DNA from 3 places in the Variovorax sp. Soil_C_33 genome. Region 3 is predicted to be linked to each of the others. Evidence: predicted binding sites of a transcription regulator. Region 3 holds the regulator's gene; each other region holds the start of a gene.
The links. Region 3 encodes LexA, which represses DNA repair genes until DNA is damaged. Its sites were predicted from a motif close to ACTGTATNNNNATACAGT; they were not measured.

Region 1 (4,932 bases), on a different contig from region 3:
TCTTCCAGCTCCACCGTCGCATAGTGCTGCCGCGCGATCTCCCGCACGATCGGCAGGCCCAGCCCCGAGCCGTCGGCCTCGTTGCCGAGCACGCGGTAGAAGGGCTCGAACACCAGCTCGCGTTCGTGCTCGGCGATACCGGGGCCGTTGTCCTCGACCTGCAGCACGATGATGCGGCCGAAGGGATCACCGAGCACGCGGGCCGTGATCACGCCCGGCCGCTCGGGCACCGAGGGCGTGTAGTTGATCGCGTTGTCGACCAGGTTGCGCACCAGCTCCTTGAGCAGCGTCGGATTGCCTTCGAGCACGACGCCCGGCGCGCCCGCTTCGGCGCCGTCGTAGCCCAGGTCGATGCGCTTCTCGATCGCACGCGGCACCGCCTCGCGCACCACCTCGATGGTGAGGCGCGCCAGGTCGCAGGGCTGGCGCGCGATGCTGGCGCCGCTGCTCTCCGCGCGCGCCAGCGACAGCAGCTGGTTCACCGTGTGCGTGGCGCGCATGCTCGCGCGGCCGATCTGCTTGAGCGACTGCTTGAGTTCGTCGGCATTGGCGCCCTCGCGCTGCGCCAGGTCGGCCTGCATGCGCAGCCCCGCGAGCGGCGTCTTGAGCTGGTGCGCCGCGTCGGCGAGGAAGCGCTTCTGCGTGCCGATCGAGTCGTTGAGCTTGCTCAGCAGGTCGTTGACCGACAGCACCAGCGGCACCACCTCGAGCGGCACCGAGGATTCGTCGAGCGGGCTCAGGTCGCCGGGCCGGCGCTCGCGGATGCGCGCCTCCACCACCGACAGCGGCTTGATGCCGCGCACCAGCGCGAGCCAGATCAGCAGCACCGCGAGCGGCAGGATCGCGAACTGCGGCAGCAGCACGCCACTGATGATCTCGGAGGCGAGCACCGACTGCTTCTCGCGCGTCTCTGCCATCTGCAGCAGCACCGGCGGGGCGTCGTCCGTGGCGCCCGCCACCCAGAGCGAGGCCACGCGCACCGGCTTGCCGTGCATCTCGCCGTCGCGCAGGTACACGGTGCCCATCACCGGCGGCTCGTCGGTGTGGGGAAAGGGCAGGTCGGGCTCGCCGCTCACCAGCTCGCCGCGCCCGTCCAGCACCTGGTAGTACACGCGGTCGGCATCATCGCCGCGCAGGATCTCGCGCGCCGCTTGCGGGAGCACGAACTGAGCCGCGCCCTGCTGCGGGTTCACCAGCTTGGCCAGCGTCCGCAGGTTGTGCTGCAGCTCCCGGTCGAAAGGCGCATTGGCGATGCCCTGCGCGACCAGCCAGGTGACGCCGATGCTGACCGGCACCAGCAGCAGCAGCGGCGTGAGCATCCAATCGAGGATCTCGCCGAAAAGGGAGCGCTGTGCGCGCTGGAAGAGCTTCACCGAGGGCTCAGGCGAATCACGGAATCTTCTCGAGGCAATAGCCGAGGCCGCGCACGGTGGCGATGTGGATCGGCCCCTTCTCGATCTTCTTGCGCAACCGGTGGATGTAGACCTCGATCGCGTTGAGGCTCACCTCCTCGCCCCATTCGCACAGCCGCTCGACCAGCTGGTCCTTGCTCACCAGCCGCCCGGCGCGCTGCAGCAGCACTTCGAGCAGGCCGAGCTCGCGCGCCGAGAGCTCGATCATCTTGCCGTCGATGGTCGCCACGCGGCCGGCCTGGTCGTACACCAGCGGGCCGTGCTTGATCGCGTTGCTGGTGGCGCCCATGCCGCGCCGCGTGAGCGCGCGCACGCGCGCCTCGAGCTCCTGCAGCGAGAAGGGCTTGGCCATGTAGTCGTCGGCGCCGTAGTCCAGGCCCTTGACGCGTTCCTCGACGCTGTCGGCCGCCGTCAGCACCAGCACCGGCAACTGGGAGCCGCGGGCGCGCAGCCGCTTCAGGATTTCGAGGCCGTGCATGTTGGGCAGGCCGAGGTCGAGGATCAGCAGATCGAATTCGCTGTTGGTCATCAGCGCGGCGTCGGCCTGCGAACCGGTCGCCACGTGGTCGACGGCCGAGCCGGAGGTGCGCAGACTGCGTAGCAGGGCATCCGCCAGCACCTGGTCGTCTTCTGCAATCAGTATTCGCATGGCGTGTCTCCAGACGCTAGGATTCTAGGCCGCGGCATAGGCTTCGAGACCGATGGTTACCACGGTGGCGATCTCGTCGCCGACGCTGGCGCGGAACTCGCGCTCGGCCTGCGCGACCGCGTTGCGGAAGGCTTCCAGCCAGGCCAGCCCATCGGCCGTGAACAGCACGCGCCGCGCGCGCGCATCGAGCGGATCGGGGCCGCGCGTCACCAGGCCCCATGCCTCGCACTGGTCGACCAGCGTGCCCATGGCCTGCTTGGTCATGCCGGCGCGCTCGGCGAGTTCGGTCAGGCGCGAGCCTTCGCGCGACAGATGGCGCGTGATGTGGATGTGCGCCGCGCTCACCTGCGCGCGTGCCGCGAGGTTCGACAGCGCCAGCGGCACGTCGGCATCGTGCGCCATCAGCGCCAGCACGCGCTCGTCGAAGCGGCGCATGGCATGGCCGAGCAGGCGGCCCAGGTGGGTCTGGCGCCAGGCGTCGGGGTCGATCGGAAATGCAGCGTTTATCACGTGCCGTCGATAGTAAAGCAAACTGACCAAAAAATAGGCTCACTCGAATTCACCAACCCCTACACTACTGTTCAAGCATCCAGCCTGTGGTTAAAAGCAGATTGGACAAGCCCAACACAACCCATTGATATTCAAGGAGATTTCCACATGGACGCACTCGTCAAAGGCACCAGCATCTCGGTCGCAGGCAGCGAAAAGGCCAAGGCCCTCCAGGCCGCGCTGGCCCAGATCGAGAAGCAGTTCGGCAAGGGCACGATCATGCGGCTGGGCGAAGGCGAGGCGCTGGAAGACATCCAGGTGGTCTCCACCGGCTCGCTCGGCCTCGACATTGCGCTCGGCGTCGGCGGCCTGCCGCGCGGCCGCGTGATCGAGATCTACGGTCCGGAATCCTCGGGCAAGACCACGCTCACGCTGCAGGTCATCGCCGAGATGCAGCGCCAGGCCGGCACCTGCGCTTTTGTCGATGCCGAGCATGCGCTCGACGTGCAGTACGCGCAGAAGCTGGGCGTGAACCTGTCGGACCTGCTGATCAGCCAGCCCGACACCGGCGAGCAGGCGCTCGAAATCGTCGATTCGCTGGTGCGCTCCGGCGCGGTCGACCTGATCGTGGTCGACTCGGTCGCCGCGCTCACGCCCAAGGCCGAAATCGAAGGCGAAATGGGCGACTCGCTGCCCGGCCTGCAGGCCCGCCTGATGAGCCAGGCGCTGCGCAAGCTCACCGCCACCATCAAGAAGACCAACTGCATGGTCATCTTCATCAACCAGATCCGCATGAAGATCGGCGTGATGTTCGGCTCGCCCGAAACCACCACCGGCGGCAATGCGCTGAAGTTCTACGCCTCGGTGCGCCTGGACATCCGCCGCATCGGCACCATCAAGAAGGGCGACGAGGCGATCGGCAACGAGACCAAGGTCAAGGTGGTGAAGAACAAGGTCTCGCCGCCTTTCAAGACGGCCGAGTTCGACATCCTGTTCGGCGAAGGCATCAGCCGCGAGGGCGAGATCATCGACATGGGCGTGAACGCCAAGATCGTCGACAAGTCGGGCGCCTGGTACGCCTACAACGGCGAGAAGATCGGGCAGGGCCGCGACAACGCGCGCGAGTTCCTGCGCGAGAACCCGGCGCTCTCGCGCGAGATCGAGAACAAGGTGCGCGAATCGCTGGGCATTCCGCTTCTGGCCGAGGCGGTCGAGGCCGCGCCCGAGAAGTAAGCCTCGGGCCATGGCTTTCAGCGCTCCTTCTCTCAAGGGCCGCGCCCTCCGTCTCCTGAGCCAGCGCGAGCACTCGCGCAGCGAGCTCGAGCGCAAGCTGGCCAGGTACGAGGAAGAGCCCGGCACGCTGGCGCGTGCGCTCGACGAGCTGGCCGCCAAAGACTTCATCAGCGAGGCGAGGGTGGTGCAGTCGGTGCTGCACCAGCGCGCGGCCCGCCACGGCGCGGCGCGCGTGCGCCAGGAGCTGCTGCACAAGGGCATTGCGCCTGAAGCGGTGGCCGAGGCGCTCGCCGGCCTCTCGGGCAGCGAGTTCGACCGTGCGCTCGAAGTGTGGCGGCAGCGCTTCGGCACGCTGCCGCACGATGCGGCGGAGCGCGCGAAGCAGATGCGCTTTTTGCTGGCGCGCGGATTCGCCTCGGCGGTCGTCGCCAAGGTTCTGCGGCACGCCCCGAACGAGTGAAGGCCGCGCGGCACGCGGCCGCGGGGCTCAGAGCCCGAGCATCAGCTTGAGGTTCTGCACCGCCGCACCGCTGGCGCCCTTGCCCAGGTTGTCCAGCCGCGCGATGACGACGGCATGGCGGTGGTCTTCGTTCGGGAACACGCGGATCTCGAGCTCGTTGGTGTCGTTGAGCGCGAGGGCGTCGATCTTGCCGTCCTCGGTGGGCGGCAGCACCTTCACGAACTTCTCGGGCGTGTTGCTCTTCGCGTAGTGCGCGGCCAGCGCTTCCTGCAGGTCGCCGGCCTTGGGGCGGCCGGGCAGCTCGTCCAGGTGCAGCGGCAGCTGCACCAGCATGCCTTGCTTGAAATTGCCCACCGAGGGGATGAACACGGGCCGGCGCGTGAGGCCGGTGTACTTCATGATCTCGGGAATGTGCTTGTGCTTGAGCCCCAGCGCGTAGGTCTCGAACAGCGGTGCCTTCCCGCCCTCGTAGGCCTCGATCATGGTGCGGCCGCCGCCCGAGTAGCCGCTCACGGAGGGCAGGGCGATCGCATGGTCGGCCGGCAGCAGGCCGGCATCGATCAGCGGGCGGACGATGGCGATCGCGCCGGTCGCGTAGCAGCCGGGGTTGGCGACGCGCTCGGCCTTGGCCACGGCCTCCTTCTGGCCCGCCGCCAGTTCGGGGAAGCCGAACACCCAGCCGGCGGCCG
Region 2 (4,932 bases), on a different contig from region 3:
TGCGACCGCCACGGCAGCGCATGCACCGTGGCCGAGGCCCGTGTGCGCTTCTGCATCTGCTTGTCGCTGAGTTCAGGCATAGATCCCCTGCAGGTACCAGCGCGAAGCCTCGGAAGTGAAGCAGGATGAAGGCCGCTCGCGATAGATCCACACCAGGCCGGCCTTCGGGCTTTCCGCGATGTAGTAGTCGCGCACCGCCGGCTGGCCCTCGCCCCACCAGCCGGCCTCCACCCGCTGCGGCCCGACCAGCTTGCGCAGGCGACCCTGGTAGCACGGGCGCTCGCCTTCCATCTCCAGCCGCAAGGGTTCGCGCAGCAGCCAGGCCGGGTACAGCGCATCGGGCTGCGCAGCAGGTGGCGGCGAGGCATCTGCGCGCGCCTTGTGCAATGCCGGTTTCCACACCTGCTTGCATTCCGGCCGATGGTCGGCCTGCGCGGCCGCACGCAGCACCTGCTGCGCACCCAGCCGCGCACTGAGCCGCTCGACCAGCTCGTGCAGCTTGTCGCCCTTGCGGTTGTCTTCCGGCAGAAAGCTGGTGCTGGCGCCGGCCCAGGGCGTGGTCTCGATCGAGCGCAGGCGCAGCCAGCTGGCGGGCGCGGCCAGCGTCGTGAGCGCGAGCCGTTCGGCCAGCAGGCGGCGCAGGTGCGCCATGTCCTGCGTGGGCTCGGCCGTGCGCACCGTGACCTGCTGGTGCGGCGGCAGGTCGACGCCATTGAAGCGCCGGAGGTCCAGCGTCCATTGCAGCTCGAGCGCCACCGCGCCGCGCTGGCGAGCGGCGAGCCAGATCTGCAGCGCGCTGAGCAGGCGGTTGGCCGACCACATGAGCTCGGGCGCGCCTTCGGCCAGCGCGGGGAGTTCCAGCTTCTGCTCGAACACGTCGGGCAGCGTGAGCCAGGCATGGCTTTCGGGCTTCAATCCATAAGCGGCATCGAGCGCTTCGCGCAGTTCCTTGCCGAAGCGGCGCGTGAGCCCGCCGCGCGGCAGTGCCGCCACCTCGCCCCAGGTGCGGCAGCCCAGGTGCGCCAGCACGTCGAGGTGGTCGCGCGCCGCGCTCAAGGTGTCGAGCGGCAGGTCGGAAGGGGTGTCAGCGGGCGGCTCTTCGCCGCGCGCGAACATGCGCAGCCGCGCAAGCGCGATCCGGCTGGTCGCGCCCTGCGCCCGCTGCACGGGCACCGGCGCGGGATTGGTCCGCGCCAGCTCGCGCATCAGCGACAGGCGCCCGCCCCACAGCCGCTCGCAGGCCGAGACTTCGAGCAGCAGCGCCTCGTCGTCGACCCAGGCGACGCGCGGCGTGAACTGCAAGGCCCACCAGCCGAGCGCCTCGGGGGGCGGCATCGGCAGCGCGGTATCGAAGAGGAGCTCAGGCGGCCAGCGCAATGCGATCCAGTGCATGGCCTTTCTCCTGGTGGAGACCGAGGCGAACCACGGTCGCGCCCTCGGCCATCGGTTGCAACACGCCCTCCTGCTGCCGCCGCAGCTTGCGCCTGAGCTGGCTGGCCGCGAGCAGCGCCGCCATGCGCTCGCTGCGCGCCGGCAGCTGGATGGGCAAGGCCAGCGGCGGGCCGCGGCGCTTGAGGATGTGGACGTCGAGCTGCGCGCTGTTTTCCTCGCAGCTCGCCAACCGCAGGCGCAGCCGCGCCGGTGAAGTCATCTGGGCCGCCGTCTCGGGGCGGAACACGAACAGCAGCGCATCGTGCTGCGCCGCCGCAAGCTGCAACCGCCGCAGCTCGCCCACGCGCGCCTGCGGCAGCCAGGCCAGCACGGCGGCCATGTCGGCGCAGCGCAGCGCTTGTTCGCAGGCCCAGAGCCGCGCGGCCGATGCCTCGCAGCGCACCCACAGCAGCGCCTCCACCGGCAAGCCTTGCGCCGCAAGCGCCGGTCCGAAGGGTTCCTGCGGCGCCCCGATCAACGCGACCGGGCCGGTGCCGCCCTGCACGGCCTGCGCCAGCGCAGGCAGCAGCAGTTGCCAGGCATGGGACTCGGGCGCGGATTGCAGCAGCTCGGTCATCGCGCCCACCGGCCAGCCGCCGCCGGGCAGCTGCGCATCGAGCACCGCATGGCCGGTGCCGACGACCTGCCCATCGGCCAGGCCCAGCTCGTCCCCGCGCCAGACCTTGTGGCGCGCAGAGGAGGAAAAGGAGTCGAAGGAAGGGAGGCCCATGATGGTCGAATAACTGTATTTTTATACAGTATTCTTGGGTCGTCTCAGGATTTTTTAATCCCTGCCCTCCGCGCGCCTTCAAGACACGCTTGATCGATCTATATCCATTTGAATATACTCATGAAGCCGATCCGCTTTCTGGGCGATGCCCTCAAATGCTTGAAGGAATTTCCGCCGGATGCCCAACAAGATGCCGGTGACCGCCGGGCCGTTCCCAAGGCAAATACCGCAGCGCGCAGCGCGGACGTTTATCCAATGAGCACCACCACTTACGCCAGCGTCTGGGATGCGATAGCCGACACGCCCGAGCAGGCAGCCAATCTCCGCACACGCGCAGAGCTGATGCAAAAAATCGCGGCCATCGTGCAAGCAAATGGCTGGACTCAAACACAAGCCGCCACGCACTGCGGCATCACGCAGCCGCGCATGAACGACTTGCTGCGAGGCCGCGTATCCCGCTTTTCGCTCGACGCGCTGGTCAATATCGCGACCGCCATCGGACGCCGCGTGCACGTCGAGCTGACGCTCGCCTGAAGCATGATCACCCGCCCCATCCCCTCCACCCAGGAAGCCCTCCCCGTCATCGGCTGCGGCACCTGGATGGGCTTCGATGTCGCCGCCGGCAGTGCCGAGCACCGGCGCCTGCTCGGCGTGCTCGATGCGCTGTTCGCGGCCGGCGGCACGGTGATCGACAGCTCGCCGATGTACGGCCGCGCCGAGGCCGTGACCGGCGAGCTGCTGGCCGCGGCAAAACAGCGCGACCAGGCCTTCCTCGCGACCAAGGTCTGGACCAGCGGCCGCGAGGCCGGCATCGCGCAGATGGCGCAGTCCTTCCAACGCCTGCGCACCGAGCGCATCGACCTGATGCAGGTGCACAACCTGGTCGACTGCCGCACGCATCTCGAGACCCTGCGGGGCTGGAAGGACCAGGGCCGCGTGCGCCACATCGGCATCACGCACTACACCTCGTCGGCCTACCCGGAAGTCGAGGCCGTGCTGCGGGCCGAGCAGCTCGACTTCCTGCAGATCAACTACTCGCTCGATGCGCGTGAAGCGGAGCAACGCCTGCTGCCGCTCGCCGCCGAGCGCGGCGTCGCGGTCATCGCCAACATGCCGTTCGGCGGCGGCGGCCTCATGCGCCGGCTGCGCGGCAAGCCCCTGCCCGGCTGGGCCGCCGAGATCGGCTGCGCAAGCTGGGCGCAGCTGCTGCTCAAGTTCGTGCTGAGCCATCCGGCCGTGACCTGCACCATCCCCGGCACCAGCCGGCCCGAGCACATGGCGGACAACGCGGCGGCCGCTGCGGGCAGCTTTCCGGATGCCGCCTTCTGGCGGCGCAACGCGGCCTCGCTACAGCTCTAGGCGAAGAAGCGCAGCAGCAGCGCATTCACCTCCGCCGCGCGCTCGTACTGCACCCAGTGGCCGGCGCCGTCGACCACCGCGCCCTCGCGCTGCGGATGGCCAGCGGTGAGCTGCGCAACCAGCGGCCGCGAATCGGCCGTCACGTCGTGTTCGCCCCAGAGCAGCAGCTGCGGCCCGCCGAGCGCGTCGAGCGCGGCCTGCAGCCCGCCCGCCATCGAAACCTCCTTGCTGCGAAAGCGCGTGCCGTGACAGGAGATGTCGTGGATGGCAAAGGCGAGTGCGTCGATGGCGGCGGGCTCGCGCAGCATCAGCGCGCGCAGGTTGTGCAGCAGCGCGGCGCGCTCCTCCTCGCGGTCCTTGGCGGCGCGCCAGTTGATCATCTCGGCCGTCATGCGGCGCATCGTCCCGTGCCCGCCGCTGCCCATCAGGGCCAGGCGCTGGATGCCGCCGCGCCGGAGCGCAAACTTCGCCGCCACCAGGCCGCCGAAGGAAAAGCCGCCGAGGTCGATCTCGGTCCCGGCGCCGATCAGGCCGTCGAGCGTGGCGACCATCGCATCGAGCGAGGGCCCCAAGGCCTCCTGGCCCGGCGCGGGCCGCGGCGGCGTGTCGGACTCGTTGAAGCCCGGCATGTCGGGCAGCCACAACGTGTGCGCGGCCGCGAGCGCCTCGATGTTGCGCAGCCAGTGCATCCAGCTGCCATGGCCGCCATGCAGCAGCACCAGCGGCGGGCCGTCGCCGAAGCGGCGCCAGCGCACGCGCAGGCCCTCGTGCAGGGCATCGTGATGAACGGACAGCGCGTCGGTGCGCGCAATCAGCCGGTGCGCCTGGGCATCGGCCATGGGGTCGAAAGTGTGGAGGTCTGATGGCACCGGCACATTGTGCCGGCGTCGATCAGGCGGCGTCGATCAGGCCGTGTCGCCGGCCGCCGCGCCGAAGCGGTAGCTCGACACCGCGATGCCGCCCATGAACGCATCCTCGTGGTAGATGCGCTTGCCGGCATCCTGCTCGGCGGCGCCGACCGCGACCATCAGCGGGATCAGGTGCTCCTCGCGCGGGTGCGCGATGCGGGCCGCGGGCGCCTGCGACCAGTCGAGCAGGCGCTCGACCCGCTGCGCCGGCGCCGCATCCACGGTCGCGGCCAGCCAGTCGTCGAAGGCCTTCGAGGGCTCGTGCGCCTGCGGACCGAAATTACGCAGGTTGTGATAGCTCAGGCCGCTGCCGACGATCAGCACGTTCTCGTCGCGCAGCGGCGCCAGCGCGCGGCCCAGCGCCAGGTGCTCGGCCGGATCGAGGCCGCGCCTGAGAGAGAGCTGCACCACCGGCACGTCCGCCTGCGGATAGATCGCGGCCATCGGCGAGAACATGCCGTGGTCGAAACCGCGTTCCGCATCCAGGCTCGCGGGCAGTCCGGC
Region 3 (4,932 bases):
CGCACTCCTTCGTCGACACCTTCGGCCACGACCAGCTGGCCACGACGCCTGCGCCGCTCGTTCGCGAGAGTGCGCCCGAGGCCGTCGAGTACGCCCCGACGCTGCCCCCCTCGATCTACGGCGCCATCGACGACCATCTGAACCATGAGACCGTGCTGGCGCCGGATGCGCCGCCGCCGGCGCGTTCCGCAGGCGCCGCAACGGTGCCGCGCGCCAAGCCCGACATCGACCTGGACCTCGCCGAATTCGACAAGACGGCCTTCGAAACCATGCGAGCGCCGATCGAGACGCCGAAGCCGCCACCGGCGCCATCCAGCGACCCTCACGTGATCGATTTCGAGCTCTTCGATCCGGCCACCGAGGCGGAGATCGCTCCCAAGCCGACCAGGCCGCTCAAGCGTTGAACGCCGCCGGGGCGCGGCGTTGCGCCCGGTCGACCGCCAAGCTGAGCGCCAGCGCGCAGAGCACCATCGCCAGGCCTGCCCAGCTCATCCAGGCGATCGCTTCATGGGCCAGCAGCCAGCCTCCGGCCGCGGCACCCACCGCTTGCCCCACGTAGATGCCGGAACTGTTGAGCGCCACCGAGCCCGGCGCGAGCGCGGGCGCCATCGCAACCAAGCGCGCCTGCTGGGCCGAGTTGGTGGCGAAGCAGCCGAAGCCCCAGGGCACGATGATCAGCGCCAGCCCTGCGAGCGTCACGCCCAGGGGCCACAGAAGAAGGCTCAGCGCGATCAGCGATGTCGTGAGCAGCACCATCTGCGAGGCGCCCATGCGGTCGATGTACCGGCTCACCAGCATGTTGCCGAGCAGGCCGCAGACGCCGAACCAGCCCCACACCAGGCCCAGTGCCGTGGCGTCCGCACCCAGCGTTTGCTTGAGGATGGGTGCGAAATAGCTGAACAGGACGAACTGGCCCGCGCCCTGAAGCGCGGTGACGGAGACGACGCCCATCAGCAGCGGACTCTTGAGCACCTGGGCCCAGGCCGCGCGTGACAGCGCGGCCGGCCGGATGCCCGGTGGCAGCTTGCGCCAGATCCAGGCAGCGCTGAGGAGCGACAGGAGCGCGATCGCCGCGAACGCGGTGCGCCAGCCGAAATGGCCGCCGATCAGCGTGCCGAGCGGAAGGCCCAGCACCGAGGCCATGGACCATCCCAGAAAAACGAAGGTGACGGCGCGGCCGCGCTGCTCGAGCGGCACCAGCAGTCCCACGCAGGCCGCCGCCTGCGGTGTGAAGATCGCGGGGGCGACGACCGTCAGCATGCGCACCACCAGCAGCCCGCCGAAGTTCGGCATCAACGTCGCGAGAAGATGCCCCGCCGCATACCACAGCATGGTGCAGGCCAGCAGCACCCGGCGGTCCCAACCCGCGACCACGGCTGCCAGCAAAGGTGCGCCGAGGCACATCACGACGGCCGCTGCGGTGATCAGCTGGCCGGCGGTGGCTGCGCTGACCTGCAGCGAAGTGCTGAGTTCGTTGAGCGTGCCGGGCACCACCATCACGCCCGTCCCGATCACGAAGTTGCCCGCCAGCAGGGCCCACAACGCCGCCGGGAGCGCAGGCTGCTTCAACGGCGGACCTGCAGGGCGCCCGGATTCACGATGTTGGTCGGGTTGCCCTTGATGAAGCTGACGACGTTGTCGAAGGCCTGGCCGAAGTACATCTCGTAGCTGTCCTGCTCGACATAGCCGATGTGCGGAGTGCAGATGCAGTTCTCCAGGCGCAGCAGCGCATGGCCTTGCAGCGGCGGCTCGCTCTCGAACACGTCGACGGCTGCCAGCCCGGGCCGTCCGCGATTGAGGGCCGCAAGCAGCGCGTCCTGTTCGACCAGCTCGGCGCGCGAGGTGTTGACGAACAGTGCGGTGGGCTTCATGCGCGAGAGATCCTCGAGGGTGACCAGGCCGCGTGTTTCCTCGGCCAGCCGCAGATGGATCGACAGCACGTCGGCCACGCTGAAAAACGTTTCACGGTTCGGCGCCACCTGGAAGCCGTCCGACCTTGCCCTGGCGCAGCTCTCTTCGCGGCCCCAGATCACGACTTGCATGCCGAAGGCCTGCCCGTAGCGTGCGACCAGCTGGCCGATGCGCCCGTAGCCCCAGATGCAAAGCGTCTTGCCCTTGAGCACCGAGCCAAGCCCGAAATTGGGAGGCATCGACGCCGACTTGAGCCCCGACTGCTGCCAGGCGCCATGCTTGAGGTTGCTGATGTACTGCGGCAGGCGGCGCATCGCCGTCATGATCAACGCCCAGGTGAGCTCGGCCGGCGCCAGCGGCGAGCCCGTGCCTTCGGCCACCGCGATGCCTTGCTCGGTGCAGGCATGCACGTCGATGTGGCTGCCGACCCGGCCGGTCTGCGAAATGAGCTTGAGCTTGGGGAGCTTCTCGATCAGCTGGCGAGAGATCTGTGTGCGTTCGCGGATCAGCACGATCACGTCGGCATCCTTGAGCCGCACCGAGAGCTGCCCGATGCCTTTGACCGTGTTGGTGTAGACCTTGGCCGCGTACGCGTCGAGCTTGGAAGCGCAGCGCAGCTTGCGCACCGCGTCCTGGTAGTCGTCGAGGATCACAATGTTCATGGCATGCCATTGTGCCTCGCACCATCCGCGGGCTCCGTAGTCCGTCTCCCGCAGACGCATGGCGTCCGGGGACAAGCTCGCCCGGAACTACTTCAATGCAGACGGCCGGCGTTCGATATCGTGCCCGCCGCCTCCAGGGCGGCCAGTCGGTCGAGTTCGGCGCAGACATCCGCCATGCGACCCGAGATCACGACGCGGCCCGCGTTCCGGCCGGATTGCTGCGCGTCGACCGTGCGCACCACGCGCAGGGGACGCGCCGGTGCAGACACGTGGGCCAAGGCTGCAGCGCCGGCGCGCGAGCCGCAGCTGGGCCGGATCCCGACATAGTGAAGGCCGGACGAGCGCCGGCGGCGCGAAGGCATCCAGCGATCGGCCAGAGACTGCAGCGGCATGAACAGATCAGCAAGACTGAGAAGAGCGATTCCCATGTGAACTCCAGAAAAGTCAGAGGTTGAACACAGGCAGGATTGCTTTCGTCGGCTGCTACAGGGTGATGGCCCTCGGCCATACGCCCGCCACCTGTCGCGGCCGGGGTCTGGACCCCTTACATGAGCATCGTGTTTCGGATCAGGCCCACGGCCAGGCCTTCGATCTCGAAAGGCTCGCCGGGCTGAACGACGATGGTGGGGTAGTCGGGGTTTTCGGCGTGCAGCTCGATGACCTGCTTGTTGCGCTTGAGGCGCTTGACCGTGACTTCGTCGCCCAGCCGGGCCACCACGATCTGGCCGTTGCGGGCTTCCTTGGTGGCTTGCACCGCCAGCAGGTCGCCATCCATGATGCCGGCGTCGCGCATGGACATGCCGCGCACCTTGAGAAGGTAGTCGGGCTGGCGCTGGAACAGGGTGTTCTCGACGTAGTAGGTCTGATCGACATGCTCCTGCGCGAGGATGGGCGAGCCCGCAGCCACGCGGCCGATCAGCGGCAGAGCGAGCTGGGCCATGCCGGGCAGCGACAGGGAGAACTGGTTGTTGCGCGATTCGTTCAGCGAGCGCAGCGCGTCGCCCTTGAGGCGGATGCCGCGCGAGGTGCCGCTCACGAGTTCGATCACGCCTTTGCGTGCGAGGGCCTGCAAATGCTCTTCGGCCGCGTTGGCCGACTTGAAGCCCAGCTCGGCGGCGATCTCGGCCCGCGTGGGCGGGGCGCCGGTGCGCGCGATGGCGCTCTGGATCAGGTCCAGAATCTGTTGCTGGCGGGCGGTAAGCTTGACGGCGAACTGCATTGATGACTCCTTGCGGCACTGGCTGAATATCCAGTACCTGTATTTTTAACCAGTTTCCGGAAGTTTGGCAAGCCATGGTCGAAACACCTCGAGAAGGCAAGCGCCGCGTGATCGTTCTGGGCACCGGCGGCACCATCGCCGGCCGGGCCGCGGCCGCCGGCGACAACATCGGCTACACCGCCGGCCAGGTGGGCGTGACGGAGTTGCTGGGCGGCATCGAAGCGCCCGACGGCATTGCGCTCGCGGCCGAGCAGGTGGCGCAGGTCGACAGCAAGGACATGAGCTTCGCGATCTGGCGCACGCTGGCCGAGCGCTGCGCCCATTGGCTGGCCGAGCCCGACGTGGCGGGCCTCGTCATTACCCATGGCACCGACACGCTGGAGGAAACGGCCTTCTTCCTGCAGTCGGTGCTGGCGCCGTCGAAGCCGGTGGTCCTGACCTGCGCGATGCGGCCCGCGACCGCGCTGTCGCCCGACGGGCCGCAGAACGTGCGCGACGCGATCGCGGTGGCGTCCAGCTCCGGCGCGCGGGGCGTCGTGGCCGTCTGCGCGGGGACGGTGCACAGCGCCTTCGACGTTCAGAAGGGCCACACCTACCGGCTCGATGCCTTCGACTCCGGGGATGCAGGACCCGTGGCCTATGTGGAGGAGGGCGCGCTGCGCAGTCTCCGAAGCTGGCCGGTGTCGCCGCAGCAGCATGCGCGCGACCTGTTTGAAAGAATGACCCAGGGCGCCCGTTGGCCGCGTGTGGAGATCGTGGTGAGCCATGCGGAGGCGCGCGGCAGCCTGATCGATGCACTGGTCCGCGAGCGGCAGTCCGGCGCCTCCGAGCCGGTAGAGGGCCTGGTGCTCGCAGCCACCGGCAACGGCACCTTGCACCTTGCGCTGGAAGAAGCCGCGCTGCGGGCGCAGGCCGCCGGCATGGCAGTCGTGCGTGCCACGCGGTGCGCACAAGGCTGCATCCTGCCGGCGCCGAACGCACTCTTGCGCGCCGCGGGCGCACTGACGCCGGTCAAGGCGCGCGTCGCGCTGGTGCTGGAGCTGATGGCCGATCAACCAGCCGCGGCCTGAGGCATGTTCAGCGCCCTGCAGTCGCACTCATGGGCCTATCCGGCGCTGGAGGCGGTGCACATCGTCGGTA

Region 1: the regulator LexA is predicted to act here: its motif matches at 2,638-2,655, upstream of recA (recombinase RecA).
Region 2: the regulator LexA is predicted to act here: its motif matches at 2,174-2,191, upstream of imuA (translesion DNA synthesis-associated protein ImuA).

What each region holds. Positions count from the first base shown of each region.
Region 1 covers NZ_JBDGJK010000002.1:124,954-129,885, forward strand. The annotation lists gene AC3A6B_RS03530 (sensor histidine kinase N-terminal domain-containing protein) at 1-1,373, opposite strand, end outside; gene AC3A6B_RS03535 (response regulator) at 1,390-2,061, opposite strand; gene AC3A6B_RS03540 (MarR family winged helix-turn-helix transcriptional regulator) at 2,086-2,571, opposite strand; gene recA (recombinase RecA) at 2,719-3,783, shown strand; gene recX (recombination regulator RecX) at 3,794-4,243, shown strand; gene argC (N-acetyl-gamma-glutamyl-phosphate reductase) at 4,271-4,932, opposite strand, start outside.
Region 2 covers NZ_JBDGJK010000018.1:112,688-117,619, reverse strand. The annotation lists gene AC3A6B_RS24335 (error-prone DNA polymerase) at 1-80, opposite strand, end outside; gene AC3A6B_RS24330 (Y-family DNA polymerase) at 73-1,392, opposite strand; gene imuA (translesion DNA synthesis-associated protein ImuA) at 1,361-2,161, opposite strand; gene AC3A6B_RS24320 (helix-turn-helix domain-containing protein) at 2,282-2,695, shown strand; gene AC3A6B_RS24315 (aldo/keto reductase) at 2,699-3,520, shown strand; gene AC3A6B_RS24310 (alpha/beta fold hydrolase) at 3,517-4,359, opposite strand; gene AC3A6B_RS24305 (DODA-type extradiol aromatic ring-opening family dioxygenase) at 4,426-4,932, opposite strand, start outside.
Region 3 covers NZ_JBDGJK010000007.1:75,809-80,740, reverse strand. The annotation lists gene AC3A6B_RS12805 (hypothetical protein) at 1-404, shown strand, start outside; gene AC3A6B_RS12800 (MFS transporter) at 394-1,569, opposite strand; gene AC3A6B_RS12795 (D-2-hydroxyacid dehydrogenase family protein) at 1,566-2,573, opposite strand; gene AC3A6B_RS12790 (hypothetical protein) at 2,666-3,001, opposite strand; gene lexA (transcriptional repressor LexA) at 3,118-3,792, opposite strand; gene AC3A6B_RS12780 (asparaginase) at 3,867-4,862, shown strand; gene AC3A6B_RS12775 (hypothetical protein) at 4,866-4,932, shown strand, end outside.